Regions from separate parts of the Streptomyces sp. NPDC041205 genome, predicted to be linked through region 3. Evidence: riboswitches for the same ligand, from Rfam matches in the RefSeq annotation. Region 3 holds a riboswitch; each other region holds the start of a gene.
What was found. A riboswitch is a leader RNA that binds a small molecule or an ion and turns the genes downstream of it on or off. The one in region 3 is predicted to bind cyclic di-AMP.
Positions count from the first base shown of each region.

Region 1: linked by a shared signal. The riboswitch ahead of ACZ6BG_RS35975 (M23 family metallopeptidase) and the one ahead of ACZ6BG_RS29815 (M23 family metallopeptidase) in region 3 are both predicted to bind cyclic di-AMP.
Region 2: linked by a shared signal. The riboswitch ahead of ACZ6BG_RS12210 (C40 family peptidase) and the one ahead of ACZ6BG_RS29815 (M23 family metallopeptidase) in region 3 are both predicted to bind cyclic di-AMP.

Region 1 is NZ_JBVIZH010000013.1:55,095-60,982, forward strand. It holds gene ACZ6BG_RS35960 (bifunctional acetate--CoA ligase family protein/GNAT family N-acetyltransferase) at 1-910, opposite strand, end outside; gene ACZ6BG_RS35965 (HPr family phosphocarrier protein) at 1,089-1,370, shown strand; gene ACZ6BG_RS35970 (GntR family transcriptional regulator) at 1,613-2,299, opposite strand; gene ACZ6BG_RS35975 (M23 family metallopeptidase) at 2,597-3,424, opposite strand; cyclic di-AMP (ydaO/yuaA leader) riboswitch at 3,438-3,599, opposite strand; gene ACZ6BG_RS35980 (M16 family metallopeptidase) at 3,861-5,246, opposite strand; gene ACZ6BG_RS35985 (M16 family metallopeptidase) at 5,243-5,888, opposite strand, start outside.
Region 2 is NZ_JBVIZH010000002.1:1,178,380-1,184,267, reverse strand. It holds gene ACZ6BG_RS12220 (C40 family peptidase) at 1-514, opposite strand, end outside; gene ACZ6BG_RS12215 (hypothetical protein) at 1,038-1,391, shown strand; gene ACZ6BG_RS12210 (C40 family peptidase) at 1,526-2,758, opposite strand; cyclic di-AMP (ydaO/yuaA leader) riboswitch at 2,767-2,923, opposite strand; gene pcrA (DNA helicase PcrA) at 3,210-5,723, shown strand; gene ACZ6BG_RS12200 (M23 family metallopeptidase) at 5,859-5,888, opposite strand, start outside.
Region 3 is NZ_JBVIZH010000007.1:467,564-473,451, forward strand. It holds gene ACZ6BG_RS29805 (MFS transporter) at 1-402, shown strand, start outside; gene ACZ6BG_RS29810 (PP2C family protein-serine/threonine phosphatase) at 876-1,901, shown strand; cyclic di-AMP (ydaO/yuaA leader) riboswitch at 2,132-2,267, shown strand; gene ACZ6BG_RS29815 (M23 family metallopeptidase) at 2,279-3,394, shown strand; gene ACZ6BG_RS29820 (aldo/keto reductase) at 3,548-4,492, shown strand; gene ACZ6BG_RS29825 (PrsW family intramembrane metalloprotease) at 4,521-5,885, opposite strand.

The sequences.
Region 1 (5,888 bases), on a different contig from region 3:
TGACGACGAGCCCCTGGACGCCGTGTTCGCCGCAGTCGGCGACGGCCTCGGGGACGCGTTCGGCGGGGACGGCGACGACGGCCAGGTCGACGGGTTCGGCGATGTCCCGCACGGAGCGGTGGGCGGGTACCCCGTCGATGTCGGTGGCCCCTTCGGGGAGGGCGCTGTTCACGGCGTACAGACGGCCGGTGAAACCCGCGCCCAGGACGTTGCGCAGAACGCCCCGGCCGACGCCGTCCGGGGAGCGGCCCGCTCCGATGACGGCGACGGAGCCGGGCGCGAGCAGGCGCTGCACGGAGCGCGCCTCGGCGCGCTGTTCGCGGGCCCGCTGGACGGCGAGGGAGCGATCGGTGGGCTCCAGGTCGAGTTCCAGGCGTACGACGCCGTCCTCGAAGCTGCGCTGCTGCTGATAGCCGGCGTCCGTGAAGACCTTGACCATCTTGGTGTTGGCGGGCAGGACCTCGGCGGCGAAGCGGCGGATGCCGCGCTCGCGGGCGACGGCCGCGATGTGTTCGAGCAGCGCGGAGGCTACGCCACGACCCTGGTGGGCGTCCTGCACGAGGAAGGCGACCTCGGCCTCGTCGGCGGGCGCGGAGGCGGGGCGGCCCTGGGCGTCGATGCGGTCGAAGCGGACGGTCGCGATGAACTCGCCGCCCACGGTGGCCGCGAGGCCCACGCGGTCCACGTGGTCGTGGTGGGTGAAGCGGTGCACGTCCTTGGCGGACAGCCGGGGGTACGGCGCGAAGAAGCGGTAGTACTTCGACTCGTCGGAGACCTGCTCGAAGAAGCTGACCAGGCGGTCGGCGTCTTTGGCGGTGATGGGCCTGATCCGGGCGGTGCCCCCGTCCCGCAACACCACGTCGGCCTCCCAGTGGGAGGGGTAGGGGTGCCGGTCCGGCGGGGTCTGCATGGGGCCAGGGTACGGGTCGCGCGGTCGCCCGGGCCGGGGCAGTGTAGGAGTGGTCGAAGGGCGACCGGGTAAGGGACGTACGTCCGTGGCGGGTGGTGACGGACGTCGGCAAGAGCATTCAGGTCGGCATGAGATAATGGTCTAGACAAGTGTGAGACACCTGGAAGGGCAGCAACACATGGCTGAGCGCCGCGTCAACGTCGGCTGGGCCGAGGGCCTCCATGCCCGGCCCGCCTCCATCTTCGTCCGCGCGGCCACGGCCGCCGGCGTCCCCGTCACGATCGCCAAGGCCGGCGGCAACCCGGTCAACGCCGCCTCCATGCTCGGGGTGCTCGGTCTGGGCGCGCAGGGCGGCGAGGAGATCGTGCTCGCTTCGGACGCCGAGGGCGCGGATGCCGCTCTCGACCGCCTGGCGAAGCTGGTCGCCGAGGGGCTCGAGGAGCTTCCCGAGACCGTCTAGTACGCCTGGCGCTCTGTGCGCAGAGAACGCCGCCCGGCACTACGCGAGGGGTCCGTCCTGAATCCAGGGCGGACCTTTTGCGTATCCGGCACATCTCATGACGTATATGAGGTCGCACGCCGACGCTTATTCGGTCGCGCACCGCACGCGCATTTCGACGCATATCTGAAGTCGAAAAGTCGAAATGCAGGCAGCGAAAAATGCCACCGCGAACACGTCTCTCTTTGTATACGGCGCCGCCGTTAATTCCGGACGCTCACCGTGTTGACGGCATGTTGCGAATCCCTCACACGCCCGGCGCGGGGGCCGGTCCGCGGCCTGTGTGCCGCGGCGGACCGTTCGGCGTGCAGCACGGTCAGCGTACGGGCCCGCTCCGCGTCGCCGCGGGCCACGGCGTCGACCACGGCGGCGCGCTCGGACCAGGTCTGCGCGGGGGCGGCCTGGGGCTCCGTGACGCACATCCAGGCGATCTTGTGGCGGAGCTGGGTGAGCAGGGTGATCAGGCCGGGGCTGGAGGAGGCCTGCGTGAGCGTCTCGTGGAACCAGCCGTCGAGCGAGCGGAGGTCCTCGGTGCCGCCGCGCCGGGAGCGCTCCTTGCCGAGCCGGACGAGCCCGCGCAGGACCTTCAGATGGGCGTCGGTGCGGCGCTGGGCGGCGCGGGCGGCCGCCAGGGGCTCCAGGAGCGCGCGGATCTCCAGGAGGTCGGCGGCGTCCTGCTCGGTGGGCTCGGCGACGCAGGCGCCCGCGTGCCTGCGGGTGACGACGAAGCCCTCGGCCTCCAACGTGCGCAGGGCCTCGCGCACGGGGACGCGGGAGACGCCGTAGCGGCGGGCGAGCAGTTCCTCGGTGAGGCGCGTGCCGCGTTCGTAGACACCGGAGACGATGTCGTCCCGGATGGCCGTGCATACCGAGTGCGCGGGAATGCGCATGACGGACCTCCGCTTTAATGCCCGCGAAACGCGTCGGTCGGCGCGTCGGCCGACGCGTCGAATGGCGCTCGTTCAACGACTCCATGGACCCTGCCGCCATGAACTCTATTGCAGAAGTCCGGGTTTTCCGACGGGAGGCCGGAATCCATGGATATCTTTTGGCCAAAGGGGCGTGCATACGCGTGAAAGCCCCGGCTCGGGTGAGCCGGGGCTTTCACGCGTCCGGGAGGGTCCCGACATCGGGATCCAGACGTTGACGCCGGGATGAGGTCGGGATGCGGACGTCGGCGTCGGGAATCAGACGCTGACGCCGTGCGAGCGGAGGTACGCCACGGGGTCGATGTCGGAGCCGTAGTCCGCGCCGGTGCGGGCCTCGAAGTGCAGGTGCGGGCCGCTGGAGTTGCCGGTCGAGCCGGAGAGGCCGATCTGCTGACCCGGGGTGACCGTCTGGCCGACCGTGACGCTGAGGGACGACATGTGGCCGTACTGCGTGTACGTGCCGTCGTTGTGGCGGATCACGACGTTGTTGCCGTAGGCGCCGCCCCAGCCGGCCTCGACGACGGTGCCCGCGGCGACCGCCTGGACCTGGGTGCCGGACGCGGCGTGGAAGTCGACGCCGGTGTGGCTGCCGGAGGACCACATGGCGCCGCCGGTCTTGTAGCCGGTGGAGACGTAGCTGCCGTCGATCGGCGAGACGTAGGAGCCAAGGCGCTTGCGCTCGGCCTCGCGGGCGGCGCGCTCCTTGGCCTCGCGCTCCTTCTGGGCCTTCGCCTTCGCGGCGGCCTCGGCCTTCCGCTTGGCCTCGGCGGCCTTGCGCTTGGCCTCCGCGGCCTGGGCCCGGGCCTCGGCCTCGGCCTTCTTCTGGGCCTCGGCCTCGGCGGCGGCGTGCTTCTGCGCGGCGGCCTGGGCGTCGATCTCGCCGGCCAGGGAGTCGCCGACGGAGATGGACTGGGTGAGGCCGGTGTGCGCGTACTCCGCGGAGCTGCCTTCGGCGGCGAGGGCCGGCGCGGCCAGGCCCGAGATGACTCCGGTGGTGGTGAGCGCGGCGACGCCCGCGGCGCTGGCGGTCGTGCGCGAGATGCGGCTCGGACGGCGGTGCTTGCCGGTCGGGCGGGTGAACGCCATGAAGCGGCTGATCCTTTCCTTCCTTCTCGCCTACCGGGTTAGCTGACGGGTTCGGAGCAGGAAGGTCTCCTACGGGCTCCTCGCCTCGCGGCAAGGGGTCCGATTCACCCCAGGGGACGTGTGGGTCCCCGGCTCCCCTGGCTCGCGCCGTACGGGGACTCGGCGATGGCTGTCCGGTGCCGCGGACGCGGCGTACTGCCTGACGGACAGCCGGACCGACGCTAAACGCCTCATCTTTCAATCGACAAACGAATCAGGCCTTTTGTAGCGCACGCCACAGGCCAGACGAGCAACCTCCATGTCAATTCGGACATATGGCGGCATGCAGGGACCCCAGCGGCTTCCTGAGCCACTGGGGTCCTTGTCCTCGCGAGGCGTTGATACCGCTATGTCCAGCTTTACGTCAGCGGCGGCCTCGGTCCGTCCCGTCCGGCAATCAGCCGGTGACCACCGTCACTTCACCGATGCCGAGCGCCTTGACGGGCTCCTCGATCTGCGCGGCGTCGCCCACGAGGACCGTCACCAGACGGTCGTCGGGGAAGGCGCTCACGACAGCCGCGGTGGCCTCCACGGTGCCCGTCTGCGCCAACTGGCGGTACAGGTGCGCCTGGAAGTCGTCCGGCAGGTGCTGCTCGACCTGGTCGGCGAGGGTGGCGGCGACGGCCGCCGCCGTCTCGTACTTCAACGGGGCGACGCCGACCAGGTTCTGCACGGCGACATCGCGCTCGGGGTCCGTCAGGCCCTCCGCGGCGAGCGTGCGCAGGACCTTCCAGAGGTCGTCCAGAGCCGGGCCCGTGTTGGGGGTGTCCACGGAGCCGCTGATGGCGAGCATCGCGGCGCCCGTCCCGTCCGGGGCGGAGCGAAGGACCTGGGCGAAGGCGCGCACTCCGTAGGTGTAGCCCTTCTCCTCGCGCAGGACGCGATCCAGGCGCGAGGTGAGGGTGCCGCCCAGGCAGTACGTGCCGAGGACCTGCGCGGACCACACGCGGTCGTGCCGGTCCGGGCCGACGCGGCCGATGAGCAGCTGCGTCTGGACGGCGCCGGGGCGGTCCACGATAACGACGCGGCCGCGGTCGTCGGCGGTCACCGGGGGCACCGGGCGCGGCTCGGCCGCCCCACCGGTCCAGGCGCCGAGGGTGTCGGCGAGGACGGCGTCCAGGTCGATGCCGGTGAGGTCGCCGACCACGACGGCGGTGGCCGTGGCGGGGCGGACATGCCTTTCGTAGAAGGCGCGTACGGCCGCCGAGTCGATGGCGGAGACCGTCTCCTCCGTGCCCTGGCGCGGGCGCGACATGCGCGAGGACGCCGGGAACAGCTCCTTGGAGAGCTCCTTGGCGGCGCGGCGCGCCGGGTTGGCGGCCTCGTGCGGGATCTCGTCCAGGCGGTTGCGGACCAGGCGCTCGACCTCGCTGTCGGCGAACGCGGGCGCGCGCAGGGCATCGGCGAGCAGGCCGAGGGCCTTGGGCAGGCGGGAGACGGGCACTTCCAGGGAGACCCGGACGCCGGGGTGGTCCGCGTGCGCGTCGAGCGTGGCGCCGCAGCGGTCGAGCTCGGCGGCGAACTCCTCCGCGGAGTGCTTGTCGGTGCCCTCGGAGAAGGCCCTCGCCATGATCGTGGCGACGCCGTCCAAGCCCTTGGGCTCGGCGTCCAGGGGGGCGTCGAGGTGGATCTCCACCGCGACGAGCTGCTGGCCGGGGCGGTCGCAGCGCAGCACCGTGAGGCCGTTGCCGAGCGCGCCGCGCTCGGGGGCCGGGAAGGCCCAGGGCTTGGCGGTGCCCGCCTGGGGCTGCGGGTGGAACTGCATCGTTGCGGCCTCGGTCACTTCGCCGCCTCCTCGTCTTCCTCGTCGGTGCCGGCGGCGTCTTCCGCGTCCACGGGGCCGGTGGGTTCGTACACCAGCACCGCGCGGTTGTCGGGGCGCAGGCGGGCCTTGGCGACCTCCTGGACCTCCTCGGCGGTGATGTCGAGGACACGCTGGACGGCGGTGAGGGCGAGCTGGGGGTCGCCGAACAGGACCGCGTACCGGCACAGTTCGTCCGCGCGGCCCGCGACCGTGCCGAGCCGGTCCAGCCATTCGCGCTCCAACTGGGCCTGGGCGCGCTCCATCTCCTCCGGGGTGGGGCCCTCCGCGGCGAACCGGGCCAGCTCCTCGTCGACGGCGGCCTCGATGACGGGGACTTCCACGTCGCCGGACGTCTTCACGTCGAGCCAGCCGAGGGAGGGCGCGCCGGCGAGACGCAGCAGGCCGAACCCGGCGGTGACGGCGGTGCGGTCACGGCGCACGAGGCGGTTGTAGAGGCGCGAGGACTCGCCGCTGCCGAGGACCGTGAGCGCCAGGTCGGCCGCGTCGCTCGCGCGCGTGCCGTCCTCCGGGAGGCGGTAGGCGGCCATGAGGGCGCGCGCGGGGACCTCCTCCTCGACGACCTCGCGCAGCTCCTTGCCGATGCGCTCGGGCAGCGAGCCG
Region 2 (5,888 bases), on a different contig from region 3:
GGTCGTCGAGCGTGCCGTCCGCCTCGGTGTGCAGCTGGTCGAGCTCACGGATCTGGTGGCGTACGTCGGTGACGGTGGCGGCCTGGCGGTGGCCCGCGCGGTCGGCGCGAGAGGCCCGGTCGAGGAACTGGTCCGGGTCGGAGGAGAGCGCCAACTGCACCGACGGGTCGATGGCTCCGGTGCGGTACTGCGCGGTGGCCAGTGAACCAAGGCCCTGGCGGGCCGTGTTGAGCTTCTCGGTCCTGCGGGCCGCCTCGTCGCGCAGGTCGGTCAGGGACCGCTCGGCCTTGTCGGCCTTCTCCTTGGCACCGTTGTACTTCTCGGTGGCGACCTCGGCCTCGCGGTAGAGCTCGTCGACCTTGTCCTTCACCTCGCTGGGAGTGAGCCGGGGCTCCGCGTGTCCGATGCCCTCGAAGGCGGTCGCGGTGGCGGCCGACGCGAGGGCGAGGGTGGCGGCCGTACGGGCCGTATGGCCGCTGAGCGAGCGCTGCTTGGGCTTGCGGTGCGCTGCCACGGAGGCTCCACGTCCTTCCTTGTGGCCGGGGCCCCCACCGGTGCCGCCGAGCCTGACGCCGCTGCGGTGCCGGTCCGACGGCGCTCGCACAGGGGAGCGGGACGCCGTCGGACTTTCTCGGCGGAGGTGGCCGACTGCCGCCCCTGACGGGGTGGTGGTGGGGAGTCGGTCACCTGGCAGAGGACGCTAAACCTGACTGTCACCGCTTCGTGACCCGATGTGCGCTAACGACGGATGAGTGCCGAGGAGTGAACGGATTCGAGCGGCGCGGCCGGGGTGCGGTGGCGGGTTTCGCGGCGCGCGTGACCGATGTGGCGTTTGTGGCCCGCCTTCTCGGTGGTGGGTGATACGGCGCCGCTCGGTGACGGACGCCGCGGCCCCGGCGACCGGGACGACTGCCCGGCCCCGCCCGCCCCGCCTGGCCCCGCCCGCCCCGCCTGGCCCCGCCCGCCCCGCCTGGCCCCGCCGGGACCGACTGGACCCGCCCGGCTCGCGCCGAGCGCCGGGAATTAGGCTCCGCCCCATGGACGTACTCATCCATCTCTTCGTCGGCCTGCACATCATCGGCATCGCCTCGCTCCTGGGCGGCTTCCTGACCCAGATGAAGGCGATGGGCGAGGGCACGGCCCGGTTCAGCCCCGCGATGCTGCACGGCGCGTTGACCATGTTGATCACCGGAGTCGCCCTCGTCGGGTTGAACCAGGCGGACGACAACACGGTCAACAACCTCAAGATCGGCATCAAGCTCGCGCTGCTGATCGTGATTCTCGGGCTCGTGTACGTGAAGCGGGACGAGGAGAAGGTCGACAAGGGGATGTTCGGGGCGGTCGGTGGCCTCACGACGGCGAACATCTTCATCGCGGTGCTCTGGACGTGACCGCCGCCCTCCGACAGGTCTGACAGGTCTGGACAGGTCCGACAGGTCCGACACGAATTGCCCCGCACGCGCGCGTGCGGGGCAATTTCGTAGCTCTACGTAGACAGCGATTACGTGCGCAGAGGGTTAACGGTTCACGCGGGCCGGACCACGCTGTGGATCGGCATGTAGTAGATCGACTCGACGCGGACGTTCGCGCCCGGCTTCGGGGCGTGGATCATCTTGCCGTCGCCGATGTAGATCCCGACGTGACTGATGTCGTCGTAGAAGAAGACCAGGTCACCGGGCTTGGCCTGGGAGGTCGGCACGGTCGTGCCGACCTTCACCTGGTCCCAGGTGGTGCGCGGCAGCGAGATCCCGGCGGTCTTCCAGGCCGCCTGCGTGAGCCCGGAGCAGTCGTAGGAGCCGGGCCCCGTGGCGCCCCACACGTAGGGCTTGCCCATCTGCTTCTCGGCGAAGGCGATCACCTTCGCGGCCTTGGCCGCGTATCCGCTGCCCGCACCCGAGCCGGAACCCGTGTCCGAGCCCGAGCCCGCCCCGGAGCCGCTGTCCGCCCCGGAGTCCGAGCCGGACCCCGAGCCCTGCTCCTGCCCCTGCTCACGCTCCCGCTCGCGGCGCTCGGCGGCCTCCTTGGCCTTCCGCTCGCGCTCCTCCGCGGCCTGCTTGCGCGCCAGCTCGGCCGCCTTGCGCTTGGCGGCCTCCTCCTTGCGCTTCTCGATCGCCGCGAGCCGCGCCTTCTCCTCGGCGGTCAGCTTCGACAGGAGCGAGCGGGCCTCGGTCAGCTTGGTCTGGACGGTCCGCTTGCTCGACCGGAGGTCGTCGCGCGAGTCCTGCAGCGACTTCAGGCTCTTCGTGGCCTTCGTGCGCTGCTTGGTCGCCGCGACCTGCTGGGTCTGGTAGTCGTCGACGGCCTTCTTCTGGCGGCTGGTGAGCCGGTCCGCGAGGTGGTTCTGGTCGAAGAAGCCCTTGGGGTCGTCGGCGAGCATCATCGCGGCGGTCTCGGAGACGGCGCCGGTGCGGTACTGCGCGGCGGCGAAGGAGCCGAGCTCCTGCCGTGCCTCGTTCAGCCGGTCCGTGCGTTTGGCCACGTCGTCCAGGAGCCGGTCGGCCTTCTTGCGCTGCTTGTCGGTGCGCTCCTTGGCCGAGTTGTACTTCTGCGTGGCCACTCCGGCCTGCTGGTAGAGGTCGTCGACCTTCTTCTGGACCTCTTCGAGGCTCGGCTTGCCAGGCTCGGCGGGGGCGGCCGGCGCGGCGTTCGCGCTCTGCGACAGCAGGGCCACCGACGTCAGGGCGGCCGTCGTGATGCCGAGGGCCGGGGTCGTGCGTATGAGGGCTGAGCGGCTGCGCGGCTTGCGGTGCGACGCCAAAGCTGGCGACTCCTTCCGTGGACCGCCTACCGGGTTAGCTGTCGGGTTCGGGCGGGTGCTCCGGAAGGCTGCCCTACCGCTGCGTACGTCGTACGGAGCGGATTCACCCCAAAGAACATGGTGGGTCCCCGGCTCCGAACACGTCGGACTCGGCGGAGGCCGCGCGTGACCGGCGGGGATCGCCGGTGGGGGGACGTGCGGCCCGCGCAGCACGCTAGCCAACTCCCGTGGCACGAGGGAAGGATGATGTTCGATATGCCCGATACATTTTCGTGACTTCACGAGGCCCTCGGCGCCGTGCTGACGCGGACGGCCGAGGTCGTGGCGCAGCGTTACTCCCCGGGCGCGCAGCGCGGGCGTGGCCGGAACCGGGCGGGCTCGGGGCGGCCTCAGGGCGGCCTCGTGGAACCCGGGGCGGGTTGTCAGTGGGGCCGCCTAGACTCGGGAGGCGATGAGCAGCCTCTTTGACGACAGCTTCCTGGCGGACCTCAAGCCCTCGCAGGGCCACGACGAGGAACCCCCGCCGCCGCCCGAGGACAGCGCTCCGGAGCCCGTTCCGGACGACTTGTTCCAAGGGAGGTTCGACGCGCCCGCACCCCGGGACGCGTACTACCGGGACGGTGCCCCCCGCCCCGCGATCGACCCGGCGGCGCTGCTCGACGGCCTGAACGAGAACCAGCGCGCGGCCGTCGTGCACGCGGGCTCCCCGCTGCTCATCGTCGCCGGCGCGGGATCCGGCAAGACGCGGGTGCTCACCCACCGCATCGCGTACCTCCTCGCGGAGCGCGGCGCGCACCCCGGCCAGATCCTCGCGATCACGTTCACGAACAAGGCCGCGGGCGAGATGAAGGAGCGCGTCGAGCAGCTCGTCGGCCCGCGCGCGGGCGCGATGTGGGTGTCGACGTTCCACAGCGCGTGCGTGCGCATCCTGCGCCGGGAGTACAAGAAGCTGGGCTTCACGTCCTCCTTCTCGATCTACGACGCCGCGGACTCCAAGCGCCTGATGGCCCTGGTCTGCCGGGACCTGGACCTGGACCCGAAGAAGTTCCCGCCGAAGTCCTTCAGCGCCAAGATCTCGAACCTGAAGAACGAGCTGATCGACGAGGAGGACTTCGCCGCCCAGGCCGCCGACGGCTTCGAGAAGACCCTCGCCCAGGCGTACGCGATGTACCAGTCGCGCCTCCGCGAGGCCAACGCCCTGGACTTCGACGACCTGATCATGACGACGGTGAACCTGCTGCGCGCCTTCCCGGACGTCGCCGAGCACTACCGCCGCCGCTTCCGCCACGTGATGGTCGACGAGTACCAGGACACCAACCACGCGCAGTACGCCCTCGTGCGCGAGCTGGTGGGCCCCTCCGGAGAGGATCAGGAACCGGGCGAGCTGTGCGTCGTGGGTGACGCCGACCAGTCCATCTACGCCTTCCGCGGCGCCACGATCCGCAACATCCTCCAGTTCGAGGAGGACTACCCGGACGCGACCACGATCCTCCTGGAGCAGAACTACCGCTCCACGCAGACGATCCTGACCGCCGCCAACGCCGTCATCGAGCGCAACGAGAGCCGCCGCCCCAAGAACCTGTGGACCAACGCGGGCGCGGGCGCCCGCATCACCGGGTACGTGGCGGACACCGAGCACGACGAGGCCCAGTTCGTCGCCGATGAGATCGACCGCCTCACCGACGCGGGCGACGCCAAGGCGGGTGACGTGGCGATCTTCTACCGCACGAACGCCCAGTCCCGTGTCTTCGAAGAGATCTTCATCCGCGTCGGCCTGCCCTACAAGGTCGTCGGCGGCGTGCGGTTCTACGAGCGCAAGGAAGTCCGCGACGTCCTCGCGTACTTGCGGGTCCTCGCCAACCCCGAGGACGCCGTCCCGCTGCGCCGCATCCTGAACGTGCCGAAGCGCGGCATCGGCGACCGCGCCGAAGCGATGATCGACGCCCTCGCACAGCGCGAGAAGATCTCCTTCCCGCAGGCGCTGCGCCGCGTCGACGAGGCGTACGGCATGGCGGCCCGCTCCACGAACGCCGTGCGGCGCTTCAACACCCTCATGGAGGAGCTGCGCACCGTCGTCGAGTCCGGCGCGGGCCCCGCCGTCGTCCTGGAAGCGGTCCTCGAGCGGACCGGCTACCTGGCCGAGCTGCAGTCCTCCACCGACCCGCAGGACGAGACGCGCATCGAGAACCTCCAGGAACTGGCCGCCGTGGCCCTGGAGTTCGAGCAGGACAACAACACCGCCGAGGGGGCGGGCACTGCGGCCGAGGGCGCGGAGGCCGCCGCCGACGCCCCGGAGGGCGCCGCTCCCGCCGGGTCGCTCTCGGACTTCCTGGAGCGTGTCGCCCTGGTCGCCGACTCCGACCAGATCCCCGACGAGGAGGACGACGGCTCCGGAGTCATCACGCTCATGACGCTGCACACCGCCAAGGGCCTCGAATTCCCCGTCGTGTTCCTGACCGGCATGGAGGACGGCGTGTTCCCGCACATGCGCGCCCTCGGCCAGGTCAAGGAGCTGGAGGAGGAGCGGCGTCTCGCGTACGTCGGCATCACGCGCGCGCGGGAGCGGCTGTATCTGACCCGGTCCTCCCTGCGCAGCGCCTGGGGCCAGCCGTCGTACAACCCGCCGTCGCGCTTCCTGGAGGAGATCCCGGAGGCCCATCTGGACTGGAAGCGGACGGGCTCCGTCGGCGCGCCCGCGTCGTCCGGGCCCGCGGCCGGGGTCGCCGCCTCGCTGTCGTCTTCGCGCTCCCGCGCGGGTGGCGCCCAGGGCTTCGCCACCCGTCGCGCGTCGGAGAAGCCGGTGGTCTCGCTGGCCATCGGCGACCGTGTCACGCACGACCAGTTCGGACTCGGCACGGTGGTCGGCGTGAAGGGCACCGGGGCGAACGCCGAGGCGACGGTCGACTTCGGCGCGGAGAAGCCGAAGCGGCTGCTGCTGAGGTACGCGCCGGTGGAAAAGCTGTAGCCCTCACTCGAAGGAAGAGGGACACTCTCAAGGTGCAACTCCAGCGACGGGGGCTGGAGTTGCACCCTTCGGGGGTCGCTTCGACCTTCGGGGGATTTACGGCGCCCTTCGGAGGGCTGCGTCGGCCCTCGGGGGTTACGTCGGGTCGAGCCCGTGGCTGCGCAG
Region 3 (5,888 bases):
CTGGTCGCCGGGCTCGCCCTGATGGGCGCCGCGTTCCTGCCGCCCGCCCTGGGCGGGCCCGGGTACGCGGGCGTCACGGCGCTGCTGCTGTGCGCGGCGGCGCTGGCGGCCGCGAACGCCGTGCTCTACCCCTTCGAGATGGACACCGTCGTCTCGCTCGCGGGCGAGAGGTGGGTGGCCACGCACTACGGCCTCTACAACACGGTCTGCGGTGTCGGCATCACCGCGGGGAACCTCGCGATGGGCGCGCTGCTCGACGTGGCGGAGGACCGGGGACTGCCCGCGGTGCCGTGGTTGGCGCTGGCCGTCCTCGGCGTCGGCTGCGCGCTGGCCCTGCGCTCGCTGGCCAGGTCCGGTCGGCTCGCGGCGCCGGTGCCGGTGCTCGGGGGTGACGCCGCCTGACCCACGCGCGCCCGGGGCGTGCGGTGCCGGTCCCACCCGGCCCCACGCCTCCGGGCGCGTCCCCGCCCCACCACACGGCTCACCCACTCGGCCCACATCAGGTCGCCCCGGGCCCCCGCTGCGGGAAGCCTGGATGGGCCGACGCGGCGCTGATGCGGTGGAGTGGAGTGGTGGTGGTTGCTGTGCGTGGTGGGGGGCCTGACGGTGCGCAGGGCGGCCCGGGGGGTGGGGGGTCCGGCGACCGGCGTTCCGGTGGTCGGGAGCGCGGGGAGGGGAAGTCCGCCGACGGGAAGTCCGGCGCCCGAAAGTCCGCCAGCCGCGAGCCCGGCGGCACAGCCCGCCCCCGCCCTCGTAGAACAGCCCGCCCCCGGCCCACCATCGCCCCCGGCGACACCACCCGCACCCTCCCCCGCGAGCGGGCCCTCGTCCGGGCGCTGCCCCCGCTCCTCCTCGTCGCCGGGATCTGCTTCGACATGCTCACGCCGCCGGAGTTCACCGCGTCCCCGCTGTTCGCCGCGGCGCCCCTGATCACCGCCCCGTTCTTCCGGCTGCGGACGACCGTCGCGACCGCCGCGGTGTCCTGTGCCGCCGTGCTCGTGCTGCGCCTGGGGCACCGCGTGGACGGCGCCGACGTACAGGTCATCACCGAGTTCGTGACGGTGCTGACCGTCGGCGCGCTCGCCGTCGTCATCAACCGGGTCGTCCGCCGCGGCGACGCCCGCCTCGCCTCCGCCCGCTCCATCGCCGAGGCCGCCCAGCGCGCGGTCCTGCCGCAGCCCGACCCGCGGATCGGCGGCCTGGACATCGCCGCGCGGTACGAGGCGGCGGAGGCCGACGCGTTCATCGGCGGGGACCTGTACGCCGTGCAGGACACCCCGCACGGGGTGCGGCTCGTCGTCGGTGACGTACGGGGCAAGGGGATGGGCGCGGTGGCCGCCGTCGCCGTCGTCATCGGCGCCTTCCGGGAGGCCGCCGAGCAGGAGGCCACGCTGGAGGCGGTGGCGCAGCGCCTGGAGCGCGCCCTCGCGCGGGAGGGCACGCGGCGCGACGGGCTCGACGCCTTCGAGGGGTTCACCACGGCGGTCCTCGTGGAGATCCCGCGCGGCGACGAGGGCACCGTACGGATCATCAACCGCGGCCACCCCGAACCGCTGATGCTGCGGGCCGACGGGCGGCTGTGCGTGCTCTCGCCGTCCGAGCCCGCGCTGCCGCTCGGCATGGGCGACCTCGGCACCTGGCCGGACCGCGCGGACCAGAGCCCGTTCCCGCCGGGGGCCACGCTGCTGCTCTACACCGACGGGCTCTCCGAGGCCCGGGACGAGGAGGGCCGGTTCTACGTCCCCGCCACCCGGCTCGGCGGCCGGATCTTCCCCGGCCCCGCGGGCCCCGACTCGCTCCTCGCGACCCTCGTCGACGAGGTCCGCCGGCACACCGGGGGCGGCGCCACGGACGACCTGGCGATGCTCGCCGTACGCCGCCCGGTGACGGTCGGTGACTGAAGGGCACCCCTCCGCAGCCTGATTGACGTGATGTCAGCAAGCCGTGGAGATCCAGAACGCTGCGGTGCGTCATGGCCTCCGCTCAACTCGCCCTACTCCAGCCGCTGATGTCCCTTGTGTTCGTAGCGTAAGCGTTAACGATCAGACGGAACGGCTTGGAATACGGCACCGCCGTCTATTAACGTTCGATAACGCAGCGCGGTCGTCCCAGCCGGCACTCCAGTCGGCTCCGTGCGCACGCGCCTAATCCCGCAAGGGAGCCGGGGAACCACCACATTGGGGTGAATCGGGCAAGCGGTACGCCCGTAGGAGACCTTCCTGCTCCGAACCCGTCAGCTAACCCGGTAGGCGAGAAGGAAGGAAAGGAGTGCGCCCCAGTGGCGTCCAACCGGCCTGCCCCCGAAGCGCTCTACGTACCGAACGACGACTCCGCCGAAGGACCCGAAGGTCCCGACAGATCCACGGGGTTCGGCGGGTACGCCCCCCAGGAGCCGTGGGAGGAGTGGAACCCGACCGCGGAGTCCGTCCGCCCCGTGCGCGGCAGGCACCGGGTCCACAAGAAGGGCGGCGGCGGACTCGCGCGCAGCTCCACCGTCCTCGGCGTCGGCGTCATCGCGGCCGTGGGCGCGGGCGGCATCGCCACCGCGCAGGGCGGCAAGCCGCCGGTCTCCATCGCCATGCCGGACATGTCGGCGGTCACCGACCAGCTCCCGGAGGCCAAGTCCCTGCCGGGCGTGGGCTCCCTGATATCCGACGACTCCGCCGGCGGCGCCGACACCTCCACCGTCGCGGCCGCCGCGCCGCTCAGCTCCGCGGGCGTCACCACCGCCGACGCCGAGCGCGGCGCCACCGGCGCGGGCGAGGCCCTGCGCGCCCGCATCATGCAGCAGGCCGAGAACCAGCAGCACCAGGCGGAGGACGCCCAGCGCCTCGCCGCCGAGGACGCCGCCGTGAAGAAGGCCGCCGAGCAGGCCAAGGCCCAGCAGGACAAGGCGAAGGCGGCCGCGAAGGCCAAGGCCGCCGAGGAGAAGCGCAAGAAGGCGGAGGCCGCGCGCAAGAAGGCCGAGGCGGAGCGCCTCGCCAAGCTCGCGAAGGCGTTCTCGCTGCCCACCTCCTCGTACACCCTCACCTCGCACTTCGGTGACTCCGGCGCCATGTGGTCCTCCGGCCAGCACACCGGCCTGGACTTCGCCGCCCCCACCGGCACGCCCCTCAAGGCCGTGCACACCGGCACCATCAAGTCGGCCGGCTGGTCGGGGTCGTACGGCTACCGCACGGTCCTCGAGCTGGAGGACGGCACCGAGATCTGGTACTGCCACCAGTCCTCGATGAGCGTCAGCGTCGGCCAGAAGGTCACCACGGGCGACGTCATCGGCCGCGTCGGCGCGACCGGCAACGTCACCGGACCGCACCTCCACATGGAGGTCCACACCAGCGGCGGCGCCAACATCGACCCGCTGGCCTGGCTGCAGGGCAAGGGCCTCAACCCGTAACACCCCACCGGCTCCGGCGGTCCTGGCGACGACCCCCCGACGCCAGGGCCGCCGGTTGGCATCCGTGACGGCGGAGCCACACCGGGGAGCGGGGCGGGGATTTCCGTGGGCCACACACGGAATTCGCTCCCCGGTGCGGATGTTGAGCCCGTTATGACCACACTCCGCCCGCTGGGCTCCTCCGACCTCGAAGTCTTCCCCCTCGCCCTCGGCGGCAACGTCTTCGGCTGGACCGCCGACGAGAAGCAGTCCTTCGCCGTCCTCGACGCCTACACGGCCGCGGGCGGCAACTTCGTCGACACCGCCGACGTGTACTCGGCCTGGGCGCCCGGCAACAAGGGCGGCGAGTCCGAGACCGTGCTCGGCCGCTGGCTCGCCGCGCGCGGCAACCGCTCCGACGTCGTCATCGCCAGCAAGGTCGGCGCCCACCCCGACTACAAGGGCCTCGCGGCGAACACCATCAAGTCCGGCGTCGAGGAGTCCCTGCGCCGCCTCGGCACCGACTACATCGACCTGTACTACACGCACTACGACGACCCGTCCGTGCCGGTCGAGGAGTTCGTCACCGCCCTCGACGAGCTGGTGCGCTCCGGCAAGGTCCGGGCCATCGCCGCGTCCAACATCAGCGCCGAACGCCTCCAGGAGTCCCTGGACTTCTCCGACCGCGAGGGCCTGGTGCGGTACGTCGCGCTGCAGCCGCACTACAACCTGGTCTCCCGCGACACCTACGAGGGCCCGCTCCAGGAGGTCGCGTCCCGCTCGGGCCTCGCGGCCATCCCGTACTACGCGCTCGCGTCCGGCTTCCTGACCGGCAAGTACCGCCCCGGAGCCGAGGTCGACAGCGCGCGGGCGGGCAGCGCGGGCGCCCACCTGGAGACCGAGCGCGGGCAGCGCGTCCTCGCCGCCCTCGACGCGATAGCCGAGGAGCGCGGCGCCCAGCACGCGACGGTGGCCCTCGCCTGGCTCGCCGCCCAGCCGACGGTGGCGGCGCCGCTCGCCTCCGCGCGCACCGTCGAGCAGCTCCCGGCGCTGCTCGAGGTGGCCGACCTCGACCTGACGCAGGACGAGGTGGCCCGCCTCACCGCCGCGTCGGCGTGAGCGGACCGGGCGCGCGGCGGTCCGTGCGTCAGGTGCGGTAGGGGTTGTACGAGGGGTAGGCGGGGCCCGGTGATCCGTACGGGGCCGGGGGTGCGGCGCGGGTGCCGTACGCGGAGTACGGCATGTGCGGCGGGCCGTACGCCGTGTACGGCAGCGGCACCACGACCGGCGCCGTCACCCGCGCCGCGTACGCGAGCGCAGGCCGCACCACCTCGCGGCGCTCCCACAGCGCGTCGAGCAGCTCCCGCTCCCGGACGGCGAAGTCGGCGCGGGCCCTGCCCCGGCCCGCCCGGTGCCGAAGCAGCGCGAGCGACGTCGCGTACGTCTCGTACGCGGTGACGGTCCGCCCGCCCGGTCTGCCCAGGTGGTGCGTGGCGTAGTCGCGGGCGAGGTTCCGCGCGGGCATCGAGCCGAGCGCGTACGGCTCGGCCGCGGTCAGCCAGCCCGCCGCCACATAGGCGGGCAGCTCGGCGCGCACCAGGCGCAGTTCGCGCTGGCGCAGCCAGACGGCCAGCCAGCAGAGCAGCCCGAACAGGGGCAGCATGAACGTCGCGTACACGACGAAGAAGCCGTACTCGCCGAAGCTCGCCGAGCCGTTCCAGAAGGCGTGCAGGCCCATGGCGAGCAGCAGCCCGGCGATCGGCAGGAGTATCCGCCGCACCGTGTGCCGCTCGCCGCTGAGGGCGGCGATCCCGAAGCCGATGCCGGTGAGCACGGTGAACAGCGGATGCGCGAACGGCGACATCACGACCCGGACGAAGAACGTCGCGGCCGTCACCGACGCGAGGCCGGTCTCGCCGCTGAGCTGGTCGGTGCCGAAGGCGTTGCCGAGATAGAGGATGTTCTCGGTGAAGGCGAAACCGGTCGCGGTGACGCCCGCTATGACGAAGCCGTCGACGACACCGGTGAAGTCCGTTCTGCGGAAGAGGAAGACGAGGAGGACGGCCGCCGCCTTCGCGGTCTCCTCCACGATCGGGGCGATGACGGTCGCGCCGAGCGTGTCGGCGCTCGTCGGGTCGGCGGTCGCGGTGGCTATCCAACGGGTCGCGAAACTGTTCGCGACGATCGCTATCAGCGCCGCCGCGCAGGCGCCCCAGGCGAAGGCGAACAGCAGATTCCGCCACGGCCCCGGCGCCACCCGGTCCAGCCACCGGAACGCGGCGATGAGCAGCGGCACCGGCAGCGTGGCGAGGCCGAGGCCCACCAGGAACCCCTCGGTGCCGGTCTGCTGACGCACCAGCGCGAGGATCACGAGACCGGAGAGCGCAAGCAGCGTGACCAGCGCGGCCGCCCTGATCGCCCGCCGCTGCCACCAGTGCGGATGCCGGGATCCGGGTACTCCGGCGGGCCCGGCGGGCGCCGGGTTCGTCGGGTACGCGGGACTGGTGGCCACGGC